Salipiger sp. CCB-MM3: one gene and its partner. The protein of the gene in region 1 interacts with the protein of each later gene in a pairwise test. Links are inferred from orthologs where the notes say so. Each region holds a gene or a part of one and is shown on either strand. Other genes may lie near its edges.

Region 1 (14,739 bases):
ACGCCAGCTTCCGCTTCACCGGGCAGTCGCATCTCTACCCCGCCACGGTCGGCCGCCTTGCCGGCAGCGGCGCGCGCACGATCTACGCCAACCTCGCCGTCGCGCCGAGCGCAAAGCACCTTGAACGCTATGACGTGACGCTGCTGGTGCCCTCGCTCAACGCCGACCCCGAGATCGGCTGCGCCGTGGGCCGCACTGGCCGGGCCTTCTTTGACGGGCGTCCGCTGGACATCTTCCGCGGCTGGTTCGACTGAGATGAACCGCGATCTCGCCCCGTTCCCCCATCTCGGCGAGTTGGGGTCGAGCAGCGCCTATCTGCTCTTGGTGGCGGGCATCGGGCTGATCCTGCCGTTCATCGTCGACATCTACCGCACCCGCGACCGCAGCATCCTCTTCGCCATCGCCTTCATCCTTGCCGCGCGCTACGCGTGGTGGCGGGGCGCAGAGACCTTGGCACCGCTGGAGTTCAGCGCCAGCGCCTTCTTCAGCTACGCGCTCTATGGGCTCGAACTGGCCACGCTGATCGGCTCGCTCAGCGCCTTCGTCATCCTTGCACGCCACAAGCAGCGCAGCATCGAGGCCGACGAACACGCCGCATGGTGGGGCGACAAAGAGCCCAAAGTTGCGGTGATGATCGCTACCTACAACGAGGACCGCGAGATCCTCGAGCGCACCATCATCGGGGCCAAATCGCTGCGGCACCGCAACAAAGAGATCATCGTCCTCGACGACAACCGCCGCGACTGGCTGCGCGACTACTGCGAAACGCAAAACGTGCGTTACATGCGGCGACCCGACAACAAAGGCTCGAAGGCGGGCAACATCAACCACGCGCTGGACCGGCTGGCCGAAGACCCGGTGCCGCCGGACTTCTGCGCGGTGCTCGATGCGGATTTCGTGCCGCACCGGGGGTTCATCTCGCGCACGCTGGCGCTGTTTCATGACCCTACCGTGGGGCTGGTGCAGACGCCGCAGCACTTCTTCAACGCCGACCCGATCCAGCACAACCTCGGGCTCAGCGCCTCTTACCCTGACGAGCAGCGGTTCTTCTTCGACCACATGCAATGCTCGCGCGATGCATGGGGCACGGCGATCTGCTGCGGCACTTCCTCGGTCTGCCGCTGGGAGGCGCTGCGCGAGTTGGGCGGCTTCCCTACGGAGAGCGTGACCGAAGATTTCATGCTCACGATTTCGCTGCAGACCATCGGCTGGAAGACCGTCTACCTCAACGAGCCGCTCACCGAAGGGCTCGCGCCGGAAGGCCTTGCAGAATACATCACCCAGCGCGCCCGCTGGTGCCTCGGCCTGATGCAGATCGCCCGCTCGTCCGTGGGTCCGCTCAGCAAGGCCAACCTGCGCATCCGCGACCGCTGGAGCGTCATCGACTCGGTGTTCTTCTGGGCCACCAGTTTTCCGTTCCGCATCGCCGCCATCGTGTTTCCGCTGCTCTACTGGTTCTTCAACATCACCGTTGTCGATGCGCAGCTGGCCGATGTGCTGATCTATTTCGGCCCCTATTACGTCTGGGTCACCATGGTGATGAACCTGCTGTCGCGCGGGCTGATGATCCCGGTCATGCATGACGTCAGCCAGCTCATCGGCTCGATCCCGATCACCCGCGCGGCCTATACTGGGCTGTTCCGCCCCAAGGGGCACAAGTTCTCGGTCACCGCCAAAGGCGGCGACCGCTCTAAGGTGGTCGTGCAATGGCGGCTGATGGCGCCCTTCGCGATCTGCCTTGTGCTGAGCGTGGTTGGCCTCAGCCTCGGCATCTTCGACGACAATTTCGCCTACAATGATGCGGGCGATGGCAAATGGGTGATCGTCTTCTGGACCGTCTACAATATGGCCGTGCTGACGGTGACCTGCTTTACCTGCATCGAACTGCCCCGCGCCGAATCCCATATCGCCGACAAACCCGAACGGGTGAGCTTCACCGCCAATGGCCGCAGTGACGCGCTGTGGCTGTCGTCGCTCACGCTCGATACGGCGCGGCTGCGCGGAAACCTTTATCCGCTGCAGACCCGTGGCGTTCTGCATCTGCCCGACGTGGGCGACCTCGAGGCCTATGTGATCGCCACCACCACCGACGGCGCGCGCCTGAAGCTGGAGCCGACAGCCGAGCAGCGCGAGGCACTGTTTGTGCGGTTCTACGCGGAAGGCGATGCGCCGGGCGTGGTCAGCACCCGAACCTCTGCGGTGATTGCAGATATCGCGCGACGCATCAGCTTCGGCCTGCCCGGCTGACGCGCCGCACTGCCTTCAGAACACGTGGCGCTCAGAATGTGTTGACCGAAAAGCCGATGAAGAACTCGCCCGAGATGAAGCGATAGCCCGCACGCAGGCTCACCGGCCCATCGTAATGCTTGTTCACCGCGAAGGTTGTGTCGAGATAGCTGTCACTGCCACCGCGCGAAAGCTCGGTGTTGAAACCGCTGTCGCCCCAACCGAAAGAGACCAGCCCGAACCAACTGTGTTCGATGCTGTTGAGCTCACCCAGATAGTAGAACGAGCCGAAAGACGTGGGCATCCAGTGGTCCAGCGAGGCACGCACGCCAAAGTCATATTCGTCTTCTTCGCCATCCTTGTAGACCCCGCCCACCGCCGGGCCGATCTTGAAGCTGGCACCAATCGGCGTGTCGAACCCGTAGGTGAGGCTGCCGACAACCGAATACCCTCCGTCCCAATGGCTCACCACTCCGCCGTAGTTCAGCTTGTCGCGGTTCACCGCCAGCACGGCGCCCGAGGTGCTTTGCGCCTGTTCGAGCTGCACGAAGGTGCCGTCCGCCGCTGCCGGCAGCGCCGACAATGCCAGAGATGCCGCAAGACCGGCCGTAGCGAGAAAGCCAGAGGTCGTCATGTTCAGTTCCATTTTTGTTGATTGTCTGCCCGCCAGAGGGTCGCCCGGATTGACCTAGGGTTCGCAACGCAGGCACGCCGACGCAAGTGGCCGGGCCAAGCGCAGGTCACGCCGTGTCATTATCGAGACATTAATCCCTGACATAGCGGCATGTTTCCGCCAGCCATCTTTTGACGCAGAAAGGGCGGAGGTTGCCCCCCGCCCCTGACATGCCCTTGCAGAGCAGATGGTTCAGCTGTTGCCTACGCGCCTTCAAGCGCGATGGCGATGCCCTGACCCACGCCGATGCACATGGTCGCCAGCGCCTTCTGGCCGGGCTTCAGCTCCAGCGCGGCGGTGCCGGTGATGCGCGCGCCCGACATGCCAAGCGGGTGGCCAAGCGCGATGGCACCGCCGTTGGGGTTCACCCGCGGGTCGTCATCGGCGATGCCCAGATCGCGCAGCGTGGCGATGCCCTGAGACGCGAAGGCCTCGTTCAGCTCGATCACGTCGAAGGCGTCCTGCGTTAGACCAAGCCGCGCCATCAGCTTCTTCGACGCCGGTGCCGGGCCAAAGCCCATGATGCGCGGCTCGACGCCTGCGGTGGAGCCGCCGACGATGCGCGCGATCGGGGTCAGCCCATGCGCCTTCACCGCCGCTTCCGAAGCGATGATCAGCGCCGCGGCCCCGTCGTTCACCCCCGAGGCGTTGCCCGCCGTGACCGAGCCGCCCTCGCGGAACGGCGTCGGCAGCTTGGCGAGCTTCTCCAGCGAGGTCTGGCGCGGATGCTCGTCGGTGTCTACGATCAGCGGATCGCCCTTGCGCTGCGGGATGGTCACCGGGGTGATCTCCTGCGCGAGACGGCCATTGGCCTGCGCAGCCGCCGCCTTTTCCTGCGACCGCATGGCAAAGGCGTCCTGATCCTCGCGGCTGATGCCGAACTGCGCGGCCACGTTCTCGCCGGTTTCGGGCATGCTATCCACGCCGTATTGCGCCTTCATCAGCTTGTTGACGAAGCGCCAGCCGATGGTGGTGTCGTAGATCTCGGCATTGCGCGAGAAGGCCGAGGACGCCTTCGGCATCACGAAGGGCGCGCGGCTCATGCTCTCGACGCCGCCCGCGATGGCCAGCTCGATCTCGCCCGCCTTGATGGCGCGCGCGGCGGCGATGATCGCATCCATGCCCGAGCCACAGAGGCGATTGAGGGTGGTGCCCGGCACCGTCACCGGCAGCCCCGCCAGCAGCGAGGACATGCGCGCGACGTTGCGGTTGTCTTCGCCCGCCTGGTTGGCGCAGCCGAAATAGACTTCGTCCACCGCCGACCAGTCGATGTCGTGCTTGGCCATCAGCGCCTTCAGCGGGATGGCCCCCAGATCGTCGGCCCGCACCGCGGACAGCGAACCGCCGAAGCGGCCGATGGGCGTGCGGATGTAGGAACAGATATAGGCTTCGGTCATCTCAGAGCTCCGGGCAGATCAGGTCGGCAACGTCACCCTCGACATGCAGCGGCGCGCCGGTGAGCGCCTGCAGCTCGTCGAAGGAGATGGCGGGGATCTTCTCGCGCAGGACGAATTTGCCGCCCACCACGTCAACCACTGCCAGCGAAGTGTAGATGCGCGTCACGCAGCCCACGCCGGTCAGCGGCAGCGAGCAGCTGGCCACCAGCTTGGGCGCACCCTTCTTGGTGACGTGATCGGTCAGCACCGCCACACGCTTGGCGCTCTGCACCAGATCCATCGCGCCGCCGACGGCGGGCACGCCGCCCTTGCCCGTGGACCAGTTGGCAAGGTCACCGTTCTGCGCGATCTCGTAGGCGCCAAGGATGGCCACGTCGAGGTGGCCACCGCGCACCATGGCGAAGCTGTCGGCGTGGTGGAAGAAGGCGGTGCCCGGCTTGATGGTGATCGCCTTCTTGCCCGCGTTGATGCAGTCCCAGTCTTCCTCGCCCGGCTTCGGCGCTTCGCCGAAATCCAGCACGCCGTTCTCGGTGTGGAAGATCGCCTGCTTGCCCTCGGGCTGGAACTTGGCAACCATCTCCGGGAAGCCGATGCCGAGGTTGACGTAAGCGCCATCCTCGATGTCCTGCGCCGCGCGCCATGCGATCTGGGCGTTGCTCAGTTTGATGGCGGAAATGTCGGTCATGGTATCACTCATGGGTAAACGGCCTCCGCCCGGTTCAGCTCTTCTTCCTGTGCGGGCTTTGCCACCTCGACCACCGAGCCGACAAAGATGCCGGGGGTGATGACATGCTCGGGATCGATGCCGCCCAGCGGAACGATCTGCGACGCCTGCGCGATGGTGTGGGTCGCGGCCATGGCCATCACCGGGTTGAAGTTGCGCGCCGCCATCCGGTAGGTCAGGTTGCCGTGCGGATCGGCCAGCTCGGCCTTGATCAGCGCGTAATCCGCCTTGAGCCAGCGCTCGCGGACGTAGTGCTTGCCCTCGAATTCCTCGACCGGCTTGCCCTCGGCCAGTTCGGTGCCGTAGCTGGTGGCGGTATAGAAGGCCGGGATGCCCGCGCCGCCCGCCCGGATACGCTCGGCGAGCGTGCCCTGCGGCACGATCTCAAGCTCGATCTCTCCGGCCAGATAAGCCTCGGTGAAGACCCGCGGGTCCGCCGAGCGCGGGAAGGAGCAAATCAGCTTCTTGACCCGCTTCTGTTCGATCAGCGCGGCAAGGCCGACGTGGCCATTGCCGGCGTTGTTGTTGACGACGGTCAGGTCTTTGGCGCCGTGGTCGATCAGCGCGTGGATCAGCTCGATCGGCGCGCCGGAGCCACCGAAGCCGCCGATCATCACGGTGGCGCCATCGGGAATGACCGAAACGGCCTCCGCGGCGCTGGCGATGCTCTTGTCCATGAAAATCCTCCTGTGGGCGCGGATCGCCCTCGGAAGGGGAAATATGACCTGCGGGTAACAGGGGCTATGGATTTCGTGCGCATGTTGACATTTGTTCAGATACCGCCGCAAATCGTGCGCATGTTGAACAAACCGACCGATTACATCGCCTCTCTGGCGAAGGGCCTGCAGGTGATCGAGTGCTTCCGCGCCGAAACCCCGCGCCTGTCGATCGCGCAGGTGGCCGAGATGACCGGCCTCGACCGCGCCACCGCGCGGCGCTGCCTGCTCACGCTGCACCGGCTGGGCTACGCCGATTACGACGGGAAATTCTTCCAGCTCACCCCGCGGGTGCTGCGCCTCGGCATGGGGGCGCTCGCCGCCCTGCCCCTGCCGCAGCTGGTGCAGCCCTGGCTCGATCAGCTGTCGGAACAGATCCATCAGTCAAGCTCGGTGTCGATCCTCGACGAGACCGAGATCGTCTACCTCGCCCGCGCGGCGCAGCGCAAAGTCATGAGCATCGGCCTGATGCCCGGCTCGCGCCTGCCGGCCCATTGCACCTCCATGGGCCGGGTGCTGCTCGCCGCCCTGCCCGAAACGGAGATGCGCGCCCTGCTCGACCGCTCTGACCTCACGCCGCGCACGCCGCGGTCGCTGACCGACCCCGAAGAGATCATCGCCCGCATCGCGCAAACCCGCGCGCAGGGGTTCGCCATTATCGACCAAGAGGTGGAGATGGGCCTGCGCTCCATCGCCGTGCCGCTCTACAACGCGCATGGCAAGGTGGTGGCCGCGCTGAACACCGGCCTGCCCGCCATGCAGGCGGAGCCGGAGGATCTGGCGCAAGACTATCTGCCCGCCCTCCTCAAGGTGCAGGCGGGCCTGCGCCGGGTGCTGCCCTGAGCCTTTCATTGTTCCAAAAATACGCGGCTTCGGCGCTGGCGGCAGGTGCCGACTGCGTATTTGCAGAACAATGAAGGCCAAAGGCCTCGAGAAAAAGCTGCCGACAAGAAAAGGGGCGAGGGTTTCCCCCCGCCCCGTTTTCATGAGCTTGGCCTGTGGAACCTAGCGGCTCACTCGTCCGTGTCGAGGCTCAGGGCCACGAAGCGCGGATCCCCACCGCGGCGCACCAGCAGCAGGATCGACTTGCGTCCGGCGTCCTTGGCTTCGGTGATGCGATCCTCGAGGTCATTGAGGCTCAGCACCTCGGTCTGACCGGCTTCGGTGATCACGTCCCCGGCGCGCAGGCCCTTTTCATAGGCTTCGGCAGCGGGGTCGACATCGGTGACCGCAAGACCCTTGGCGCTGTCCTGCAGACCCAGCTCGCTGCGCAGTTCGGCGGTGAGCGGCGACAGGGTGAGGCCCATCAGGTCCTTGGTGGCGGGCTCTTCGATGCCCTCCTGCTGTTGCGAGGCGGGCACGGCGGTCTCGGTTTCCTCGCGGCGGCCGAGGGTCACCAGCAGCGTCTCGGTGTTGCCGTTGCGGTTGACCACCACACGGACCGATTTGCCGACCTCGGTGTTGCCGACGATCCGCACCAGCTGGCGGGTGTCGGAGACCGATTTGCCGTCGAAGGAGACGATCACGTCGCCCGCCTTCATGCCTGCGTCCTTGGCCGGGCCATCGGGCACATCCGAGACCATGGCACCTTCGGCGCTGTCGAGGCCAAGCGCCTCAGCCATATCCGGGGTCACGTCCTGAATGCGCACGCCGAGCCAGCCGCGGCGGGTCTCACCATATTGCTTGAGCTGGTCGACCACTTTGGTCACCACATTCGAGGCCATCGAGAAGCCGATGCCAATCGAGCCACCATTGGGCGAGAGGATCGCGGTGTTCACGCCAATCACGTCGCCGTTCATGTTGAACAGCGGGCCGCCCGAGTTGCCGCGGTTGATCGCCGCGTCGGTCTGGATGTAGTCGTCATAGGTGCCCGAGAGCGCGCGGTTGCGGGCCGAAACGATCCCGGCCGAGACCGAGAAGCCCTGCCCCAGCGGGTTGCCCATGGCCATCACCCAGTCGCCGACCTTGCTGTCGTCGGAGTTGCCGAACTTGACGAAGGGCAGCGGCTCGTCCGCGTCCACCTTCAGCAGCGCGATATCGGTGTTGGGATCGGTGCCGACCAGCTTCGCGTCCAGTTCCTTGCCGGAGAAGAACTCGATGGTGATCTCATCCGCGCCTTCGATGACGTGGTTGTTGGTGACGATATAGCCGTCTTCCGACACCACAAAGCCCGAGCCGAGCGCCGAGGAGCGGCGCGGGCGGTCGCCTTCGGGGCCATTGCCGTTGCGATCCTGAAACTCGCGGAAGAAATCCTCGAAGGGCGAGCCTTCGGGAACGATGCCCTGCGGGCCGGTGCGCCCCGCGACCATCGTCGAGGTGGTGATATTGACGACCGAGGGGCTGACGCGCTCGGCCAGTCCCGAGAAGCTGTCAGGCGCGCTCTGCGCCTGCGCCATCAGCGACTGCGAGACGATCATGAATGCGGAGATCGTGGCAAGCCAGAACAGCCGCACCGGGCTCGCACCCTCCGTCACTGCAAGATTTTGTGGTTTCACAGGGAACTCCTTCTGTTCGGCAGCCTTGATCGCGGTCTTGAGCGCGGTGCCCCACGCGGCGCGCTGCCTCCTCATGAACAAGCGTAACATAGGTGCTTTGAGCGGCCACCAAAGAAAAGGTTTCAAGGTTTCAAGCCCATGTGACAGGGCAGTGAAAATTTCGGCGGCGCGCCGCCGGCAGGCTCGGCGCATGCCCGCTCAGCGGCGCGCGATCCACAGCAGCAGAACCCCAGTGATCAGCGTCGCAAGCCCCAGAAACCTGCGCATCTCCAGCGGCATGTCGCGCAATGCCTCGAGCATGCGCTCCACAAGCGAAGGGGCCAGTGCGTACACCAGCCCCTCGATCACGAGAACCAGAGCGATCCCCGTCAGTATGTCGGTGCCGCTCACTCGGTGGCGGTGGCGCCGGTGGTGGCGCTTCCACTGGTGGAAGAACCGGTGGCCGTGCTGCCCGAAGTAGAGGGGGCCGCAGGCGCCGCCGCAGCGGAATCCTCGCCCTCTTCCGAGCTTTCCGCGAGCGGTGCCGGAGTGGCCTCACCCTGATTGCGGAAATAGTCGAAGAACTCGCCGGTCGGGGTCATGACGATCGAGGAATTCTCGCCCGGCAGCGCTTTGCGGTAAGCCTGCAGCGACCGGTAGAAGCCAAAGAACTCGGGATCGGCGCCATAGGCCTCGGCATAGATGCCGTTGCTTTCGGCGTCGGCCTCACCGCGGATGATGTCGGCATCGCGGTTAGCTTCCGATTGAGTCTCGACCACGGTCCGGTCGGCCAGCGCGCGCACGCGCTGCGCGGCCTCGTTACCACGGGCGATCTCGTCGGCGGCTTCCCGTTCCCGCTCGGCGCGCATCCGGGCGAAGGTCGCTTCGAGGTTCTGCGACGGCAGGTTGGTCTGCTTGAGACGCACGTCCACCACATCAAGGCCCAGAGACAGCGCCTGTTGGCGCGCCTGGTCGCGAATGCGGTTGGTCAGCCCGCGACGGTCTTCCGACAGGATGACGTCCGAGGTTACCTGATCGGCACCCAGAACTTCGCGGATCTGCGCGTTGAGGATGCCCGACAGGCGGTCCTCGGCGGTGCGCAGACCGCCCACGCCCACGGCCTGACGGAAGCGCACCACATCGGCGATGCGGTAGCGCGCGAAGGCGTCCACAACGAGGCGGCGGTCATCCGACGGCGTCACCTCGATGGTGTCGGTGTCGAGCGACAGGATGCGGTCGTCGTATTTCACCACTTCCTGGATCAGCGGCACTTTGAAGGCGAGCCCGGGCTCTTCCTTGACCGATTTGATCTGGCCGAACTGCAGCACGAGAGCCTTCTCGCGCTCGTCCACCACGAAGATCGACGAGAGGGCAATCACCGCCAGAACGACGATCACCGGCAGCACATAAGTCGACTTGCGCATGTCAGTTACCTCCCTCTGTGGTGGTTCGGCTGCGGTTCAGCTCGTTGAGCGGCAGGTAAGGCACAACGCCGCCCTCGCCGGTCACGCCCTCGTCGAGGATCGTCTTGTCGACCCCGCCCAGCACGTTCTCCATCGTTTCGAGGTAGAGACGGCGACGGGTGACCTCGGGGGCCTTGGCATATTCCTCGCGCACGGCAGAGAAACGGCTGGCTTCACCCAGCGCCTCGTTGACCACTTGCGCACGATAGCCTTCGGCCTCTTCTCGGATCTGCGCCGCTTCACCCCGGGCCTCGGCGACCACGCGGTTGGCGTAGGCATCGGCCTGACGTTCGAGGCGGTCACGCTCCTGCTCGGCGGCCTGCACCTCGCGGAAGGCGTCGATCACCTCGCGGGGTGGATCGGCGGTGTCGAGGTTGATCCGCACGATGTTGATGCCGCTCTCATACTCGTCCAGCGTCGCCTGAATCTCTTCGCGCGCGGTGTCTGCAATGATGCCGCGATCGCGGTTGAGGATCGGGGCGAGGTTGCTGGCCGCGATGATCTCGCGCATCGTCGCCTCGGAGACCGCCTGCACGGTCAGCTGCGGGTCGCGGATGTTGAACAGCAGTTTCGCCGGATCGTTGATGTTCCAGACCACCTGAAACTCGATGTCGACGATGTTGGCATCGGTGGTCAGCATCAGGCTGTCCGCCGAATCACGCCCATTGCCGATGGTCTCGGTCCGCTCCGAGGTCACATTCACCACCTCATGGGTGACGAAGGGCCAAGGTGCGAAGTTCAGGCCGGGATTGCCGGTCGAGGAATATTTGCCGAGGAAAAGCTCCACCGACTGTTCTTCGGGCCGGACGGTGTAGAAGCTCATCCAACCCCAGACACCAACCGCGACCAGCGCGATCAGGGCCACGGTGCTGCGGTTGAACTTGGGCCCGCCCGAGCCGCCACCGGTGCCACCGGTGCGCCCGCCGTTGTTGCCGCCGCGCCCGCCCATCAGCACGCGCAGCCGCTCCTGGCCCTTCTTCATCAGCTCGTCGATCTCGGGGATCTGCGGATCCTCAGGACGTCGGCCACCGTTGTTGTTGCCTCCGCCACCGCTGGGCGGCCTGCCGCCACCCTGATTGCCACCGCCGCCCCAGGGGCCGCCGCCGTGTCCTGCCATTAGGTTCCTTCCCTCTCACTCACGTCTGTGTGTTCCCCTACCTGTGCATTTTCACCGCGAATTCAAGCGGTGCGCACCGGGGACTTCAGCGTCACGATCTCTTCCGACATGGTCGGGTGCACTGCCACGGTACGATCGAAATCCTCTTTCGTCGCCCCCATCTTTACGGCAATCCCCGCCAGCTGGATCATTTCCCCGGCGTTGGGTGCGACGATATGGCAGCCCAGCACCTTGCGGGTCTCCTTCGAGACGACCAGCTTCATCATCACCCGGTCTGGCCGACCGGCAAAGGCGGTCTGCATCGGGCGGAACGAGGTGGCATAGACCTCGATCGGCTCCTGCTCGGCCGCCTCTTCCTCGGACAGGCCCACCGTGCCGAACTCGGGCTGGGTGAAGACCGCCGAGGGGATCAGCTCGTGATCGACCTTGGTGGGGTTGTCCTTGAACACCGTCTCGACGAAGGCCATGCCCTCGCGGATCGCCACCGGGGTGAGGTTCACCCGGTCGGTGACATCGCCGATGGCGTAGATCGAGGGCACATCCGTGGCGCTGTAGTCATCCACCAGAATCTCGCCCTTGCGGCCCAGCTTCACGCCAGCCTCTTCGAGCCCCATGTCGTCGGTGTTGGGCAGACGGCCGGTGGCGAAGAACACCTTGTCAAAGACCTTCACGTCGCCGTTCGACGCCTTGACCCAGACCGGGCCGTCGCCGGGCTTGCCGCCGCTGTGATCGGCCAGCATTTCCTGCATCCGTGCGCCCATGGGCACGCCGGCGATCTCATGCTCTTCGAGATCCTCGGCGGTGGCGAGGCGCATTTCAACGATGTCGGTGCCGCAGTGCAGCTGCACGCCGTTTTCCACCATGCTCTCGGCGATCAGGCCGCGGGCCTGCTCGTCAAAGCCGCGCAGCACCTGCGCGCCGCGGTAGTATTGCGTCACCTCGACGCCAAGCCCGTTGAGAATGCAGGCAAACTCGCAGGCGATATAGCCGCCGCCGACGATCAGGATCGAGCTTGGCAGATCCTCGAGATGGAAAATATCGTCCGACACCAGACCCAGCTCGGCATTGGGGATCTCGGGGCGCATCGGGCGGCCGCCGGTGGCGACGAGGATGTGCTTGGCGGTGATCGTCTCGCCAGTCGACAGCTCGACCGTATGCGCGTCCTTCACCTTGGCCCGCGCATCATAGGAGGTGACGCCCGAGTTCTTCAGCAGGTTGCGGTAGATGCCTTCGAGCCGGTCCAGCTCGTTGTTGAGCCGCTCGCGGAAGCTGCCCCAGTTGAAGCTGCCCTCCGCGATGTCCCAGCCATAGCCCTTGGCGTCCTCGGCAACCGTGCCGTATTCGGACGCGAAGACCATCAGTTTCTTGGGAACGCAGCCGCGGATGACGCAGGTGCCGCCATAACGGTCCTCTTCGGCGAGGGCCACTTTGGCGCCGGTCTCGCCCGCCGCAACGCGGGCCGCACGCACGCCGCCCGAACCGCCGCCGATCACAAAGAGATCAAAGTCAAAATCGCTCATGGGTCGCCTCTGGGTCGCCTTGTTTTCTGTCGGCGGGAGGTAGACCACAGAGCCGGGCGGATGACCAGAGCGACCGGGCCGGATGGCCGCGGCGCTCTGCGACGTGCGCGCTGTGCGTGCAGAGGTCAGGCGGCGAGGCGGGGGCCAGCCCCCGCGCCCCCGGAGTATTTTTGGAAAGATGAAAGGCCGCCCACGGATGATCCATGGGCGGCCTGTCTTTTTGGTGTCGTCTGGTTGGTGTCAGTCTGGGCGCGGGGCTCAGAGCAGCGTCTGGGCCTCGCTGAGATCGACCGTGCTCTCGCCCGCTTCGCCGCCGCGCAGCTCGGCGCGGCCATCGGCATGGCCGATCACCACCGTGTCGCAGATGCCGAGGAAGAGGCCGTTCTCCACCACGCCGGGGATCTGGTTGATCGCCAGCGACAGCGCGCGCGGATCGCCGATGCGCTTCAGGTGCAGGTCGAGCACATGGTTGCCCTCATCGGTGATGAAGGGCTGCTCGCCCGCCATGCGCAGGGTGGTTTCGCGCCCGTCCACATCCATGTCTGCCAGCGCGCGCTCGACCAGTTTACGGGTCGAGGCGCCGCCGAAGGGGATCACTTCGAGCGGCAGCGGGAAGGCCCCCAGCGTCGCCACATCCTTGGCCGCATCGGCGATCACCACCATGCGGTCGGAGGCGCAGGCGACGATCTTCTCTTGCAGATGCGCGCCGCCACCGCCCTTGATCAGGTTCAGCGCCGGGTCGAACTCATCGGCGCCGTCGATGGTCAGATCGAGCCAGCCGGCCTCGTCGAGGCTGATCACCTCGATGCCCACCTGACGCGCCAGATCCGCGGTGCGGCTGGAGGTCGGCACGGCACGGATTTTCAGCCCGTCCTCGCGCACCCGCTTGCCAAGGCTGCGCACCAGCCAAGCGGCGGTGGAGCCGGTGCCGAGACCGACGCGCATGCCGTCCTCGACGAAATCCGCCGCACGGCGGGCGCATACGAATTTGGCCAGATCGCTGGCCGAAAGCTGGTCGGACATCGCCGCGACTCCCCTCTTGTGATATCGGGGGCGCTTATAGGAAAGATCGCGCCCGCGGGCGATAGCCAAAATCCCCGCCAAGGCAGGCCCGCGCTTGGCGCCGCAGCGTTTTTCCCCGGCGGAATGCCGCTTTCCGCAGGTGACATCGCCGCGCCAGAGGATAGGGTCGCCGCAAACAGCCCAACGCCAACCGAGGTTTTTGCATGTTTCTGTCCGTCTTCGAGATGTTCAAGGTCGGGATCGGCCCGTCATCCTCGCACACGATGGGGCCGATGGTGGCGGCCGGGCGCTTTCTCGACCGGCTGCGCGCCGCGCCTTTCGCCGCCCATGGGCTGCGCGGCTCGCTGCATGGCTCGCTGGCGTTCACCGGCGTCGGCCATGCCACCGACCGCGCCACCATCCTCGGGCTGGCGGGCTTCCTGCCCGAGACCTTCGATGCCGAGGCCGCCGAGGCCGCGCTGGCGGAGATCAACGAGACCGGCATGGTGCATCCCGAAGGGCTGGCACCGCTGAAGTTCGACCCCGCCAAAGACCTGCGCTTCGACTACGACCGCAATCTGCCCGGCCATGCCAACGGCATGATCCTGATGGCCACCGACGCGCAGGGCGACGTGATCGCGCAAGAGACGTATTATTCCGTCGGCGGCGGGTTTGTGCTGACCGAGGACGAGCTGAGCTCGGGAGAGGACAAGGACCACGGCCCGGCCGTGCCCTACCCCTTCAAGACCGCCGCCGAAATGCTTGAGATGGCCGCGACCTCCGGCCTCGGCATCGCGGAAATGAAGCGCCGCAACGAGCTGTCGCGCCGCCCCGCCGCCGAGCTTGATGCCGGGCTGCTGCGCATCTCGGAGGTGATGATGGGCTGTCTCGAACGCGGGCTGGAAGGCGGCGGCATCCTGCCCGGCGGGCTGAACGTGAAGCGCCGCGCGGGCAATATCCACGAGCAGCTGCAGGCCGAGCGTGGCCGCAATCTCACTGCGCCGCATGTGATCAACGACTGGATGAGCTGCTACGCCATGGCGGTCAACGAAGAGAACGCCGCTGGCGGACAGGTGGTCACCGCGCCCACCAATGGCGCGGCGGGCGTGGTGCCCGCGGTGCTGCGCTATTGGCTCGACTTCGTGCCCGGCGCCGCCTCCTCGCGCATCCCCGAGTTCTTGCTAACCGCGGCGGCGATCGGCGGGCTGGTGAAATACAACGCCTCGATCTCCGGCGCCGAGGCGGGCTGTCAGGCCGAGGTGGGCAGCGCCTCGGCGATGGCCGCCGCCGGGCTCTGCGCCGTCATGGGCGGCACGCCTGCACAGATCGAAAACGCCGCCGAGATCGCGCTGGAGCATCACCTCGGCATGACCTGCGATCCGGTGAAGGGCCTCGTGCAGGTGCCGTGCATCGAGCGCAACGGGCTG
Region 2 (14,761 bases), on another replicon or contig:
GCCGATGCCGAGGTAGTGGCAGGCGCAGCACGAGCCGGGCGAGCGCCGGCCCGTGGGGTGGCGCTGCGACCATTGAGGTCAGCGCTTTATCCTCGCCAAATCCGGACGCCATCGTTCCCTTGCGCGAGGATGAAAAAGCGCCAGCCCGCGGGGACGGGCCGGCGCGTGCCCGGCGGCCTTCGGCCTTGTTCCGGGCTCTTCACCTTATTACGAGGCTTACGCCGTCAGCCCCTCGGGCTCGGGCAGGCCGTTGGCGCGGCAGCAGGCGGTCACGGTGTTGGCCAGCAGGCAGGCGATGGTCATCGGGCCGACGCCGCCGGGCACCGGGGTGATCGCACCCGCGACCTCTGCCGCCGAGGCGAACTCGACGTCGCCCACCAGACGGGTCTTGCCCTCGCCCTTCTCGGGCGCGTCGATGCGGTTGATGCCCACGTCGATCACCGTCGCGCCGGGCTTCACCCAGTCGCCGGAGATCATCTCGGGGCGGCCCACGGCGGCGACGAGAATGTCGGCGCGGCGGCAGACCTCGGGCAGATCCTTGGTGCGCGAATGCGCGATGGTCACCGTGCAGCTGTCGCCCAGCAGCAGCTGCGCCATCGGCTTGCCGACGATGTTCGAGCGGCCCACGACCACGGCATTCAGCCCCGACAGCGAGCCCAGCTGATCGCGCAGCATCATCAGGCAGCCGAGCGGCGTGCAGGGCACCATGCTCTTTTGTCCGGTGCCCAGAAGACCGACGTTGGAGATGTGGAAGCCATCCACGTCCTTGGCCGGGTCGATGGCGTTGATCACCAGATCGGAGTTCATGTGCGGCGGCAGCGGCAGCTGCACGAGGATGCCATGCACCGCCGGATCGGCGTTGAGCTTTTCGACCAGCGCCAGCAGGTCGGCTTCCGAAGTATCCTCGGGCAGCTTGTGCTCAAAGCTCTGCATGCCGACCTCAAGGGTCTGCTTGCCCTTGTTGCGCACATAGACCTGACTGGCGGGATCCTCGCCCACCAGCACCACGGCGAGGCCGGGGGTGATGCCATGCGCGTCCTTCAGCCGGGCGACATGGCCCGCGACCTTCTCGCGGACCGTTGCGGCAAAGGCCTTGCCGTCGATGATGGTTGCACTCATGTGGCTCACTCCTGTCCCAGCACCGCTTCCTCGCGGCGGATCGACCATTCCACCAACTCGCGCCAGAGCCTCTCGCTCAGATCCGGGTCGATCCCCTCGGCCTCGGCATTGCGCCGGGCGTTGGCGACGACCTCGTCGACGCGGGCCTTGATCCGGGCGGGCAGTCCCGCGCCGGTCTTGATCTCGGCAGCACGGTCGATGAGGCTCTGACGATGCGCCAAGAGCGCTGTGAGCGCCTTGTCGGTCTCGTCGATCTCGGCGCGCAGCGCCGTCATGTCACCCAAGGTTGCGGGATCGCGCATGGGCGTCTCCTTGCAAGTTTTTCCGTGGCCGTTGCGCCCCCTATGCCGCGATGCGGCGCAAGGATCAACGCACCAGTGCGGCGGATATTGCGCCAATCGCGACAAAGCATGCGCCAATCGGAAACGCGCGGCGCTTTTTCGGCGCCGCGCGGCAGCGGCAGTGGCTCAGAAGAGCCCCTCGACCTCACCCTCTGCGTTGAGGCCGATGCTCTCGGCGGCGGGCACGCGCGGCAGGCCGGGCATGGTCATAATGTCACCGCAGATCGCCACGACAAAGCCCGCCCCGGCCGAGAGCCGCACTTCGCGGACCGGCACCGTGTGCCCCTCGGGCGCGCCGCGCAGGGTCGGATCGGTCGAGAAGGAATATTGCGTCTTGGCCATGCAGACCGGCAGCTCGCCAAAGCCCTGTTCTTCCCAGTCCTTCAGCTGCGCCAGAACCCGTGCATCCGCCGTGACCTCGCCCGCATGGTAGATGCGCTTGGCGACGGTCTCGATCTTCTCCCACAGCGGCAGCTCATCGCCATAGAGCGGGGCGAACTGCGCCGCGTCGCCATCGGCGATATGCGCCACGCGCTCGGCCAACGCGGTGATGCCCGCCGAGCCCTCGGCCCAGTGGCGGCACAGATGCGCTTCTGCGCCGCGCGCCTCGGCGTAGGATTTCACCGCCGCCACTTCATCCTCGCTGTCGCCCGCGAAATGGTTGATCGCCACGACGACCGGCACACCGAACTGGCGCAGGTTCTCGATATGGCGGCCAAGGTTGGCGCAGCCCTTCTTCACCGCGGCCACATCTTCGCTGCCAAGGTCGGCGCGCGCCACGCCGCCGTTCATCTTCAGCGCCCGCACCGTGGCCACCAGCACCACGCAATCGGGGTGAAGCCCGGCCTTGCGGCACTTGATGTCAAAGAACTTCTCGGCCCCCAGATCAGCGCCAAAGCCCGCCTCGGTCACCACGTAGTCGGCCAGCCGCAGCGCGGTCTTGGTGGCGATCACCGAGTTGCAGCCATGGGCGATATTGGCGAAGGGCCCGCCATGCACGAAGGCAGGCGTGTGTTCCAGCGTCTGCACGAGGTTGGGCTGCATCGCGTCTTTCAGCAGCACCGTCATTGCGCCATCGGCCTTCAGATCGCGCGCCAGCACCGGGGTCTTGTCGCGGCGATAGGCGACGATCATCCGGCCAAGGCGATCCTGCAGGTCGGTAAGATTGTCGGCAAGGCACAGGCAGGCCATGATCTCGGAGGCGACGGTGATGTCAAAGCCGCCCTGACGCGGGAAGCCGTTGGGCGCGCCGCCAAGGCCGGTCACCACGTCGCGCAGCGCCCGGTCGTTGACGTCGAGCACCCGGCGCCAGACCACGCGGCGCAGGTCGATCTCGAGCGCGTTGCCCCAGTGCACATGGTTGTCGATCATCGCCGACAGCAGGTTGTGCGCCGCCGTGATGGCGTGGAAGTCGCCGGTGAAATGAAGGTTCATCTCCTCCATCGGCACCACCTGCGCGTGACCGCCACCAGCCGCCCCGCCCTTCATCCCGAAGTTCGGCCCGAGCGAGGCCTCGCGGATGCAGATCGCCGCCTTCTTGCCAATCGCCTGCAGCCCGTCACCAAGACCGACGGTGGTGGTTGTCTTGCCCTCGCCCGCCGGGGTCGGGTTGATCGCCGTGACGAGGATCAGCCGACCGCGCTTGCGCTCGCCCAGCCCCTCGATGAAGCTGGCCGAGACCTTCGCCTTATCATGGCCATAGGGGATGAGGTCGGCCCCGGTGATGCCGAGCTTTTCGCCGATCTCTTGGATCGGGCGTTTCTGCGCGGCGCGGGCGATTTCGATGTCGGTGGTCATGGCGGGGCCTTCCTGCGGAGTGGTCTCGTGCCCCGTCCATAGCCGCTCTGGCGCGCGTGGTCACGCGCGAAGCGTTCGACCTCTGCGTGAAGCGCTCAGCCCTTGCGCGCCGCGTCGAGATGCGCCCAGACCGGCTGGTCGGGGATATGCAGCGTCAGCGTGTCCCCGATCGAGAGCGTGCCCGGACGCTCGACCCAGGCGGTCACCCCACGCTTGCCCTTGGCGGCGGATTTGAACGCCTTGCCGTGGCCCTTGTGCTCGGCCTCGATCTCGCGCGCGGGCAGATTGCAGGGGCGGTTTTCCATGTCGATCACCAGCGTCGCACCATCCGGCCCCTGCAGGCGCGAGGACGGCGGGATGTGGCTGAAATCGGGGATGCCTTCGAGGATCAGCGTCGCCCCTGCGAGCACCGGGTCGATGGCCTCGAGATCCAGCGTCGCGGCGATCTCGGCGAGGTCTTCGGCGGCGACGATGCTGAGTTGCCGGGCGTTGGCGATCTCGGTGCCGCGCTTGTGCTGCGACGTCACCCGCGAGCAGGACGGGCGCGTCAGACCGGCATGGCGCTCGTCTTGGGGCCCGGCCCAATCCAGTTCGATCGACTCGACGGGGACGGACCGGATGCTGTCGCCTTCGACCGGCACACGGCCAAGCCAAGTGATACGGGCAGAGAACTGGGTGGGCTTGAGCGCGGGCATGAGAGGGGTCCTTGGACAGCTTACGTTACGGCGCCAAGTTGGGCCACAGATAGGCGGCAAGGTCGAGGGGGTATCGGACCCGGTTCCTGCGCATTCGCCGCCGGACCCGGACCGCTGTCAGATCGTGACGGTGAAGAACAGCCGCCGGAACGGGAACAGCGCGCCGCCGCTCTCGTCCACCGGGTACACCGTACGGATCACCGCCTCATAGGCCGCGATCAAGTCGGTCCGCTCGGCCTCGGTCAACGGCTCCAGCACCGGGCGGGCAAACGTGGCTTGGGTGAAATGGCGCACCGGATGGCCGTTCTCCTGCGGGGCGAGATACTGATAGTACTCGGTTTCCCAAAGCGCGGTCTCGCCCTGCGGTGCCAGCAGCGCGTGATACTCTGCCGGGCGCAGGATGCCGGGGATCGTGGCGGGATCGACACGGCCCGGATAGCGTTCCTCGACCAGAGCCAGCCACATGCGGTGCGAGGGCGCATCGTTCTGCGCCGGGACCTGCACCGCCAGCGTGCCGCCGGGGGCCAGCATGGCCAGCAGGCGCGGCAGCAGGATGTCGTGGCCATGGGTCCAATGCAGCGCCGCGTTGGAAAAGATCAGCGCGGGCGGGCTTTCGGCCTGCCATGCCGAGATGTCGGCCTGATGCAGCGCGTCGTAGCAATCGGTGGCGCGCGCCTTGTACAGCATCGCGGGGCTGAGATCGACCCCTTCGAGCCTCCGGCCCAGCTGCGCTAGTGCGGGACCGACATCCCCGGCGCCGCAGCCGAGGTCCACCACCGGCCCCTCGGGCAGCGCCGGCAGCGCGCGCAGCAGATCGAGCGCGGGGCGCAAACGATGACCCCGGAACCTGTGATAGGTCCCGGGGTCCCAGTCTTTATGACCGTCTTGGCTCATGCAGAGGGTTCGGGCTCCATCCCACCCTCGTCCGTCGGCTTAGCCTTCGGCTTGGTCTTGGGGATGGCCGTGACGCTCGGGGTGTCGTCCGATCCGTCATCCTCGCCGCCCGATGCGTTCGGCGGCTCGCCCTTCATCACGCGCTTGATCTCGTCGCCGGTGAGCGTCTCATACTCAAGCAGGCCCTGCGCCAGACGCTCCCATTCCTCGTTCTTCTCGGTGAGGATCTGGTAGGCGCGCTCATAGGCGATCTGGATGAAGTTGCGGACCTCTTCCTCGATCAGCTCTTTGGTATGCGCCGAGACCGACAGGCCAGCGGTGTTGCCCTGATAGCCCTCATGCGCCTCGGAGTAATCGATATTGCCGATCTTGTCCGACATGCCCCAGCGCAGCACCATGGCGCGTGCCAGCGCCGACGCCTGCTGGATGTCGCCCGCCGGGCCGTTCGAGACGTTGGGCTCGCCGTATTTGATGATCTCGGCAGCCTTACCAGCCATGGTCATCGCGAGCTTTTCCTCGCATTCCGACTTGTGCCAGTTCAGACGGTCGATCTCGGGCAGCGAGACCACCATGCCGAGCGCCCCGCCGCGCGGGATGATCGTCGCCTTGTAGACGGGATCGCACTGCGGCAGCGACAGGCCGACGACGGCGTGACCGGCCTCGTGGTAGGCGGTCTTCTCCTTCTGATCCGCGGTCAGGACCATCGACCGGCGCTCGGCGCCCATCATGACCTTGTCCTTGGCGTTCTCGAAGTCTTCCATCGTCACGAACCGGCGGCCAACGCGGGCGGCCATCAGCGCCGCCTCGTTCACGAGGTTCGCCAGATCCGCGCCCGAAAAACCGGGGGTGCCGCGCGCGATGATGCGCAGATCGACATCCGGGCCAAGCGGAGTCTTGCGGGCGTGCACGCCGAGGATCTTCTCGCGGCCCTTGATGTCGGGGTTGCCCACCATGACCTGACGGTCGAAGCGGCCCGGACGCAGCAGCGCGGGGTCAAGCACGTCGCGGCGGTTGGTGGCGGCGATGATGATCACGCCTTCGTTGGCCTCGAAACCGTCCATCTCGACCAGCAGCTGGTTGAGGGTCTGTTCGCGCTCGTCGTTGCCACCGCCGTAGCCCGAGCCACGGTTGCGGCCCACGGCGTCGATCTCGTCGATGAAGACGATACAGGGGGCATTCTTCTTGGCCTGCTCGAACATGTCGCGCACGCGGGACGCGCCGACACCGACGAACATTTCCACAAAGTCCGAGCCCGAAATGGTGAAGAAGGGCACGCCCGCCTCGCCTGCGATGGCGCGCGCCAGCAACGTTTTACCGGTGCCCGGAGGGCCCACTAGCAGAGCGCCTTTGGGGATCTTGCCGCCGAGGCGCGAGAACTTCTGCGGGTTGCGCAGGAATTCCACGATCTCTTCGAGTTCTTCCTTGGCCTCATCGATGCCCGCCACGTCGTCAAAGGTGACGCGGCCATGCTTTTCGGTCAGCAGCTTGGCCTTGGACTTGCCAAAGCCCATGGCGCCGCCTTTGCCGCCGCCCTGCATGCGGTTCATGAAATAGATCCACACGCCGATCAGCAGCAGGAAGGGCAGAAGGCTGAGCAGGAACGCTTGGAAGCCCGATTGCTCCTGCGGCTCTGCGCGCACGGTGACGCCCTTATCGATCAGCGTATCGGTGACCCGGGCATCCTCGGGCTTGACGGTGACGTAATCCTGTCCGTCGTTGCCGCGGTAGCGGATCTGCTCGCCGTCGATGGTGACGGTGCTGACGGATTGAGAATCGACCGCCTCCATGAAATCCGAGTAGCTGATTTCCCGGCTCTGCAGCGTGCTCCCGCCTCCGGAGAAGAGGTTGAAGAGCGCCAGAATCAACAGGAAAAGAACGACCCAGAAGGCGATATTTCGTGCGTTGCCCAAGGACGGCCTCCTAAAATGACGTATCTCGCGCTTCTCGCGAAGACGCGATGTGTGCCTAACATAAGGGCTGAGCCAGCCGGTTCAATGCGATTTCACCCGGTTTGCGGGCCGGATTGCAGGAATGCCGCGAAGCTCAGGCCCTTGCGACCGGAGCGGCAGAGCTCAAAGACGGGTGCGGCGCTCCCCGAAAGCGCCACCGCATCACAGGCCACCAGCCGCGCACCGTCGAAAAGCGCCGGTGCCGAGCGGGCGGCGTGATAGGGCACCGGCGGCGGCGCGGTGCGGTCACGCTGCGCCCAGCCGTCGTCGCCAAGCGCGCGCAACTCGGTGCCCTTCCCCGCGTCCTGCCCCGCGTTGAGGCAGAGCCGCCAGCGGCCATCCCAGAGCGCATTTTGGGTGGCGGCGCAGACAGTCTCACGCACAGCATCATACTCGCGAAAGATCGCGACCCGCCCGCGCTCGATGCGCAGCTCGCAGCCATGCAGCGTGCCGCCGCCCCCGCCAAGCAGCCGGTCGAGCAGAGCCTCGAGCGGCGCCTCGCGCGGGCGGTACTCTGCGCCCGAGACGAACTGCAGCGCGGCGGAGAGCAGCCGCAACTGGGTGTCACGCTCGATGGTCTGGAAGGCGGATTGATCGAACAGCAGATCGCCCACGCGCTCGGGAGGCGTGGCAACGGCGATCTCTTTCCAGACCTGCAGCGCGCGCGCGCGCAGCGCCTCGCCCGCCCGCGCCATGCGCTTCGCGGCGGCTGTCAGGTCGGGGCCGGAGAGCTCACCTTCCGCCTCGAGCCGGGCGATCAGCTTGCGGGCGCGCACCCGGTCATAGCTGTCATCCTCGTTCGAAGGATCGTCTGCCCATGTGCCCTTGAGCACGCGAAGGTAGTGGCGCAACTCCTCGCGGCGCATGTCGAGGCAGGGCCGAATGATGCGCATGGGCCGGGTCTCGCCCGGTTCAAAGACCTCGCGCACCGGCTGCATCGCCGACAGCCCCTCGACCCCGGCACCGCGGGCAAGGCGCATCAGGAAAGTCTCGGCCATGTCGTCCGCGGTATGCGCCATGAGCACGTCGCGAATATCGCCGCGCCAGCCGCCAATCAGCGACAGACGCGCGCGCCGCGCCGCATCCATCAGGTTGCCCTGCCCGTCCCAGTTCCAGCGAAGGGTGCTGTGCGGCCAGCCCAGTTCGGCGCAGGTCTGCGCGACCATGCGTGCCTCGTCCGCCGCCTCGGGCCGCAACCCGTGATCGACGGTGACCACATGCAGGCGAACGCCCCAGACATGGGTCCAGTTGTGCGCCAGCGTGAGCATCGCCATGCTGTCGCCGCCGCCAGAGACGGCCAGCGCGATATCGGAAGGGAAGTCAGGCCCCAGCGCCGCGCCCATGGCATCGGCAAAGCGCTGGTCCAGAGTTGGCGTCACCGCGGTCACTCCCGGCTGCTTCACTGGCAGCCGAGACGGTCCATTTCGGTCTGCGCCTTGGCGACGGCCGCATTGCCCGGATAGCGGGTGGCCACCTCGCCCAGCGTCACGCAGGCCTCATTGGTGCTGCCAAGCTGCCCAAGCGCCGCGCCAAGCCGCCACAGCGCATCGGGGGCCACCTCGCTTTCGGGGTAGTTGGCGTAGGCGCCGAGGAAGCGCCGCGCGGCCTCGCGCGTGTCACCTGCCTCGCTCAGGGCCCGGCCCTCGCCGAGATAGCTTGCCGCCTCTAGCGGAGAACCCGGGTAGGTCTGGCGGAAGGACGCAAACTCACTCGCGGCGGATTGAAAGTCACCGTTGGCGAGCGCCTCCTGGGCTCGCCGGAAATCGGTTTCTTCGCCAACTGCCAGCTCGGCCCCGTCCGACGGCAGCGCGTCCCCGCCAGAGGAAGCGCTCTGCGACGGCGCGGGCGCAGGCGTGCCCGAGGTCGCCGGCTGATCGCCGCCAAGCGGGCGTGTCTGGCCGATGTTGCCGATGTCGCAGCCCGGTTCGATCTCGCAGATGCGGAACTCCAGATCGCCGATCCGGTTGGTGCCGTCGCTGACGACGCTGTCGATCCGGTGGCTCAGCTCTTCGGTGCGTGCGGTGAGCCGGGTCAGTTCGGCCTCGATCGCGTTGACCCGATCAAGCGTGCTGCCGCCAACATTGGCCGTGCCAATGCCGGTGGTGTTGAGCTCTTGCTTCAGCTTCTTGAGCTGACTGTCGAGCATAACAAGCTCCTGGCGGAGGTCCGCCAGGGTCTCACTCTGCTGGGCCTGCGCGCCGCTCGCGATCAGGCCCAGACATAGGGCAATGCCGGTCAGACGCATCAGGCCCTCCTTCAGCTCGTCATGCCCATGGAGATCACCGTCACCGCGCGGCGGTTCTTGGCGTAGCAGGCTTCTTCCGAACAAATCTCGACCGGACGCTCCTTGCCGTAGGAAATCTGGCGCAGGCGGGTCGGTGCCACACCCTTGGAGATCAGATATTCCATCACGGCGTTGGCGCGGCGCGCACCAAGCGCGATGTTATACTCGCGGGTGCCCTGCTCGTCGGCGTGGCCTTCGATCACCGCGAGGTAATCGGAGTTGGTCATCAGCCATTGCGCCTGCGCGTCGAGCGTGGCCTGCGCCTGTGCCGAAAGCGTCGACTGATCGACGGCGAAGAGCACGCGGTCGCCGATCGCCTGATTGAAGTAGGCCGAGGAGGTCGGGTCGTTCGCCGAGCCCGGCACCATGCCGCCATTGGCGCCCGCGCCATAACCCGCGCCGGCACCGGCGCCATAGGCACCTTCGTTGAAACGGTCGGGGTTGGTGCAGGCAGCAAGGCCAAGACCGGCCACCAGCATCAGAACCTTCGGAAGATATGTCATTGGATCACTGTCCTGCTCGTTTGTTTGCCGCAAGGCTATCACAGCGCGAAAGTCTTGGGAACGTGGCGTCTCTGAGCGCGGATAACCCTTTTGAGAGAATTGTTTCCGGCGCATTGGGACGCAAAGCGAAGGGCGCGCTCCGGCGGAGCGCACCCATTTGTCCTGCCGTTACTGCAGCGGCCCCCAGCTCGGGTCAGAGGCCCCGTCAGGCGTGCGCACCCGCTTGAGGTTCCGGCCCGAGATGTCGACCGTGTAGAGCGAGCTTGCGCCCTGCGCGCCCTGCGTCTCACGGGCGAACATCAGCACCCGGCCATTCGGTGCCCAGCTCGGGCCCTCGTCGAGGAAAGAGGCCGTGAGCAGCCGCTCTTCCGAGCCGTCCGTGCGCATCACCCCGATGTGGAAGCGCCCGGCGTTCTGCTTGGTGAAGGCGATGAGATCGCCGCGCGGCGACCAGACCGGCGTGCCATAGCGGCCCTGACCAAAGCTGATGCGGGTCGGCTCGCCGCCGCTCACCGGCATGACATAGAGCTGCTGGCTGCCCGAACGGTCGCTTTCGAAGACGATCTTGCTGCCGTCGGGCGAGAAGCTGGCGCCGGTCTCGATCGAGGGCGCGGTGGTCAACTGCCGGGTCTGGCCGGAGTTGATGTCCATCGCGTAGATGTCGGTGTTGGAGCCGCGGGTCATCGAATAGAGCAGTTGCGAGCCATCAGGCGAGAAGCGCGGCGCAAAGCTCATCACCCCGTCCGAGGTCGGCAGGATGCGGCTTTGCACAGAGCCCACGTCGAGCACATGGATGCGCGGCTCGCCGGTCTCATAGCTGGTGTAAAGCACCCGGTCGCCGTTCGGCGAGAAGCGCGGCGCGATGACGATCGAGCGGCTGTCGGTCAGATACTGCACATTGGCGCCGTCGTAATCCATCACCGCGAGGCGTTTGGCGCGCTCATCCTTCGGCCCGCTCTCCGAGACATAGACCACGCGGCTGTCGAAATAGCCGCTCTCGCCGGTGATGCGCGAATAGACCTGATCGGCGACCTTATGCGCCAGCCGCCGCCAGCCATCGGTGGTGGCCGAGAACTGCATGCCGTCGCCAAGTTCGGTACCCGCAAAAACATCCCAAGCCCGGAACTTCACGGTGAGCCGCCCTGCCCCGTCAGAGCTGACGGCGCCGGTGATCAGCGCCTGCGCGTTGATCGCCTTCCAGTCCGAAAATTGCACCGGGCTGGAGAAATTCGACACGCGGCTGATATGCGCATCGCGCGGAATTTCGCGGAAGAGGCCGGTGCCGCTGAGGTCTTCGGCGATCACCCGGCTGATCTGCTGCGCATACTCCGCCGCGTTGCCACCCTCGGCGACGAAATCGGGCACCGCATAGGGCAGCGGTTCGATCACGCCCTCGGTGATCTCGATGCGCAAAGGGCCATCCTGCGCCAGCGCCGGTGCCGCAACGCCCACCGCCGTCCCGGCGGTGCCGAGGGCAAGGATCAGGGCCAGAATTCTTGTCATGCTCGTAGTCTCCTTCCCGGTCGCCGTGCCGCGCCGCGGATTACCTGCCAGTTTGCCTGCTTTTGGTCGTCCTCGGGGCGAACATAGCGCGGGACCCCGCCCCGGACAAAGAGCCGTGTCATGCGGCCCAAGTCGGCCCGTATGCTGACCTGTGTGCCAGGCTGTGCGTCGACCTGAATGCAGGCGCTTGCCGAAATGCCCCATCACCGCTGCCTCATCTGCTCGGGATTGAAGGTCATTTCGATGGTCTTCCACTGGTCGTATTTGTCGGCAGGCAGCGAATAGCCGTCCCCCTGACAGCGCAGAATGGCGCGCCGCGCGTTCTGGAACGCGGTCTCTGCCGCGGAGGCATCGCCGCCCGACGAGCCCAGCATCTTCAGGCTCGACGAGACCACGCGGCCCGAAGCGTCCATATCCATACCGACGGTCACGGTCACATTCGCCGCCTGACTGCCGACATCCACGACCCAGCACTTTTGTACAGCCACACGCAACGAGTCGCGCTCGCCCTGCGTCAGCGGCGGCCCCGAAGGACCACTCTGCTGCGCCGCGCCGCCACCGCCGCCGGCAAGCGCCTGCGCGATGGCATCGGCCACGGCATCGTCCGCGCTGTCCTGCGCTGGCGGCGTTTCCTTTGGCGGCTCGGGCTTGCGCTCGGCGGTTTCGGTGCGCGGCTGCTCTGCCGGTTTCTCCGGTTTGGGCGCGGGCTCCGGTTCCGGCTGCGGCTCGGGGCGCTGCGCGAGCTTGGTCGGACGGGTCAGCGGGCGGCGCGAGGCGTCGGGCGCGAGCACCGGCGCATCGGGCACCGGCTCTGCCGCCGCGGCGGGTTCCTCGGCCTCGGTGACGATCTCGGTCGCGGTTTCCTCGGGCGCCGTCGCCTCCTGCTCTTCCTCGGCCACCTGCGGTGCCTCGGCATCGGGCTCGGCGGCCTGCTGCACCTCTTCGGCCACCTGCGTGTCGGGCTCGGGCGGGGCGACGGGTTCGGGCGCCACGCGCGGCGCCGGGCGCGGCACCGGGCGGTCGGCCACCTCGGGCGCAAGCACCGGCGGCGGCGCAACGGCCTCGGGCGTCGGCGGCGAGATCGGCTCGGTGGGATCGGGCGGGGTCACCTGCGCAGGCGGTGCCACCGGCTCGGGGGTGGTTTCCGGTGCCGGTTCGGGCGCGGGCTGCGGCGGCTCGGGGCTCGGCGCGGGTTCCGGCTCGGCGGGCGCGGGGGCCGGCTCGGGCTCGGGTTCCGGAGCGGGCGCGGGCGGGGCATCGACCTCCTGCGCAGTCTCTGGCGATTGCGCGGCACGGGTCATCGCGGCGAACTCGGCTTCCGAGATCACCGTCACCGCCGAGGTCTCGACCTGCGGCGGATCGGGGCGGAACACATTGCCGAAGATCGCCCAGAGGATCACGGCAAGGTGCAGACCGCCCGAAATATAGAGGCTCTTGCGCAAGGGCGCTCCCTCAGTTGCCAGACAGTCCGGCCGCGCCATCGAGCGCCGGGCCGCCGGTGTCGGTGACCAGACCGATCGACGAGAACCCGCCACGGTTCAGCGCGCCCATCACCTTGGCCACGGTGTCATAGGGCACCGAGCCGTCGGCGCGCAGGAAGATGCGGTCGTCACTGCGTTCCTCGGCGATGGCCCGCAGGCGCGGCGTCAGCTCGTCCATCGCCACCTCGGTGGTCTGGATCATCACCATGCCATCGGCGGCAATGGTGACGGTGAGCGGCTCCTCGGCCTCGTTCGGCAGCGCGGTCGCGGCGGTTTTCGGCAGTTCCACGGGCACGCCCACGGTGAGCAGCGGGGCCGCGACCATGAAGATGATCAGCAGCACCAGCATCACGTCCACCATCGGCGTGACATTGATCTCGGCCATGGGCTGGCCGCCGCCACCAGAGCGGCGCCGCCTGCGGCGACCGCCGCCGCCTCCCTTTTTCATCACGCCTCCGGCCATGGCTCAGGCGTCCAGCTGGCGCGACAGGATGGTGGAGAACTCATCGGCAAAAGCCTCATAGCCCGCGATCACGCGGTCCGAGTCTGCCGAGAGCTTGTTGTAGAAGATCACCGCCGGGATGGCCGCGACGAGGCCGAGCGCCGTGGCAAAGAGCGCCTCGGCGATCCCCGGAGCCACGACCACCAGCGAGGTGTCCTGCTGCGCGGCGATCTCGATGAAGGCATGCATGATGCCCCAGACCGTGCCGAAAAGACCGACGAAGGGCGCCGCCGAGGCGACCGTGGCCAGCACTGGCAGTCCGCGCTGCAGCGCCTCGGCCTCTTTCTGGATCGCCACATCCATCGAACGGTCGATGCGCGCGCTGGCGTTGGCGATCATGCCGCCGTCGCCGCGATGCGAACGGCGCCATTCGGTCATGCCTGCGGCAAAGACCCGCTGCGCGCGTCCGCGCGGCTCGGGGCCGATCTGGTCAAACAGCTCGTCCAGCGGCTCGCCGGACCAGAACGCGCGGTCGAAGACAGCGGCTTCGCGGCGGGCGCGCCGATAGGCGACGAGTTTCTCGAAAATGATCGCCCAAGCCCAGACCGAAGCGAGGATCAGCATCAGCATCACCAGCTTAACGGTCAGTGTGGCGCGGGCAAAGAGCCCCCACATGGAGAAATCGATCTCCTGCGCGAGCGCGAGGGTATTTGCGTCCATAAGCCTGCTCTTCCTCATGGGCTATGAAATGGCCTCTGTGCCGAGGCTCTGATTATCGGTCTACATAGCCGATTTGCAGCGCCGACACCAACACAATGGCGTCATTTTGGTGTCAGGGCGCCGCATTTCCCGCAGGAAATCGCCGATTTCCGTAGCGGCATGCAGGGCATTACGCGCAAGACGAAGGTGGTTCCGAAATCGCCACCGCCGCACTCCTTGCTAGAAGCCTTGGCGAATGGATGTTCGTTGCAACATCCTCGACCGCGCTGCAGCGGGGATAAAGACTTTCCGCGAACCGATCTCGTGCACAAGGACACTTACTTATAATGGATCTGGCACTGGCTGTTCTCCGAGCATGGGCTGCCGGTTGCGCTCGACCGGCAACCCGACCACGCAGCGCAAGCCGCGTCTTAAATTGGGTGATAGAGAGCAGCTGCTACCCCACACCGCCGCGTTGGCCGTAGATACGGCGGCTATAGCTACAGCCGGATCTCCATGAGTTTCGGCGTGTGCCCTGCGTCATGTGAACTGGACCGTTTGAAGCCGGAGCGATCGGCTAAGTTCTTCTGGCCAGGAGACGAGCGGAAGCCGAGACAAGACCCCTGCCGCAAGAGACCGGCAGAGCCTGTCACTCGTGCAGTAGCTCCGTTCCTCACCGATCATACGAACGGAGACCGCTTCGGCTAGGTTTGCACCAAGATGTCTGCCGATGGGAACGGGCCTCAGTCCAATCCTTCGATACGTACGACCACCGCGTCGTGATCCGACAGCGGCGTCCCACCCGCCCCAAGCGAAGCCCGGATTTCGACTTCTCCCAATCGCATACCACGCGCGAGGAACCAGTCGAGTTTCATCGCCCGCTCCGGCCAGCGGGTGATCAGGCTCGGGCGCGTGGTCGGCTCATCCTCCGGCCCACCATGGGCAGAGAAGCCGGCCGCCCGCGCAACCTCGAAAAGCCCCTCGGCACGCCAGTCGCCGCCCGCGTGATTTCCGGTGTTCAGATCGCCGCCAATCAAGAGGGGCAGCGCCGGAA

The links.
Region 2: the proteins of hflC (region 1) and ftsH interact in binary tests that used the Escherichia coli proteins (3 or more experiments, as listed by UniProt). The link is inferred for Salipiger sp. CCB-MM3 from one-to-one orthologs.

What each region holds. Positions count from the first base shown.
Region 1 is NZ_CP014595.1:694,506-709,244, forward strand. What follows is about bases 7,627-10,545. They hold hflC (protease modulator HflC), read right to left. Parts: upstream 9,635-10,545; coding sequence 8,618-9,634; downstream 7,627-8,617. Other genes in these bases: AYJ57_RS03400 (DegQ family serine endoprotease), read right to left, coding at 7,627-8,153; AYJ57_RS03405 (DUF2065 domain-containing protein), read right to left, coding at 8,430-8,621; hflK (FtsH protease activity modulator HflK), read right to left, coding at 9,636-10,545. Also shown: AYJ57_RS03365 (HlyD family efflux transporter periplasmic adaptor subunit), read left to right, coding at 1-254; AYJ57_RS03370 (glycosyltransferase), read left to right, coding at 256-2,247; AYJ57_RS03375 (hypothetical protein), read right to left, coding at 2,279-2,860; pcaF (3-oxoadipyl-CoA thiolase), read right to left, coding at 3,103-4,296; AYJ57_RS03385 (3-oxoacid CoA-transferase subunit B), read right to left, coding at 4,298-4,981; AYJ57_RS03390 (3-oxoacid CoA-transferase subunit A), read right to left, coding at 4,990-5,697; AYJ57_RS03395 (IclR family transcriptional regulator), read left to right, coding at 5,818-6,579; more of AYJ57_RS03400, read right to left, coding at 6,750-7,626; more of hflK, read right to left, coding at 10,546-10,790; AYJ57_RS03420 (FAD-dependent oxidoreductase), read right to left, coding at 10,853-12,310; ribose-5-phosphate isomerase RpiA, read right to left, coding at 12,569-13,333; AYJ57_RS03430 (L-serine ammonia-lyase), read left to right, coding at 13,537-14,739.
Region 2 is NZ_CP014596.1:193,524-208,284, forward strand. What follows is about bases 4,300-7,240. They hold ftsH (ATP-dependent zinc metalloprotease FtsH), read right to left. Parts: upstream 6,757-7,240; coding sequence 4,843-6,756; downstream 4,300-4,842. Other genes in these bases: AYJ57_RS14865 (methyltransferase domain-containing protein), read right to left, coding at 4,300-4,846; tilS (tRNA lysidine(34) synthetase TilS), read right to left, coding at 6,849-7,240. In the rest of the region: ligase-associated DNA damage response endonuclease PdeM, read left to right, coding at 1-16; bifunctional methylenetetrahydrofolate dehydrogenase/methenyltetrahydrofolate cyclohydrolase FolD, read right to left, coding at 217-1,119; AYJ57_RS14850 (chorismate mutase), read right to left, coding at 1,125-1,421; AYJ57_RS14855 (formate--tetrahydrofolate ligase), read right to left, coding at 1,587-3,257; AYJ57_RS14860 (MOSC domain-containing protein), read right to left, coding at 3,353-3,952; more of AYJ57_RS14865, read right to left, coding at 4,070-4,299; more of tilS, read right to left, coding at 7,241-8,174; tol-pal system protein YbgF, read right to left, coding at 8,195-9,040; peptidoglycan-associated lipoprotein Pal, read right to left, coding at 9,052-9,582; Tol-Pal system beta propeller repeat protein TolB, read right to left, coding at 9,751-11,085; AYJ57_RS14895 (cell envelope biogenesis protein TolA), read right to left, coding at 11,289-12,527; protein TolR, read right to left, coding at 12,538-13,029; protein TolQ, read right to left, coding at 13,033-13,728; AYJ57_RS14910 (endonuclease), read right to left, coding at 14,451-14,761. UniProt on the Escherichia coli protein: Acts as a processive, ATP-dependent zinc metallopeptidase for both cytoplasmic and membrane proteins. Plays a role in the quality control of integral membrane proteins.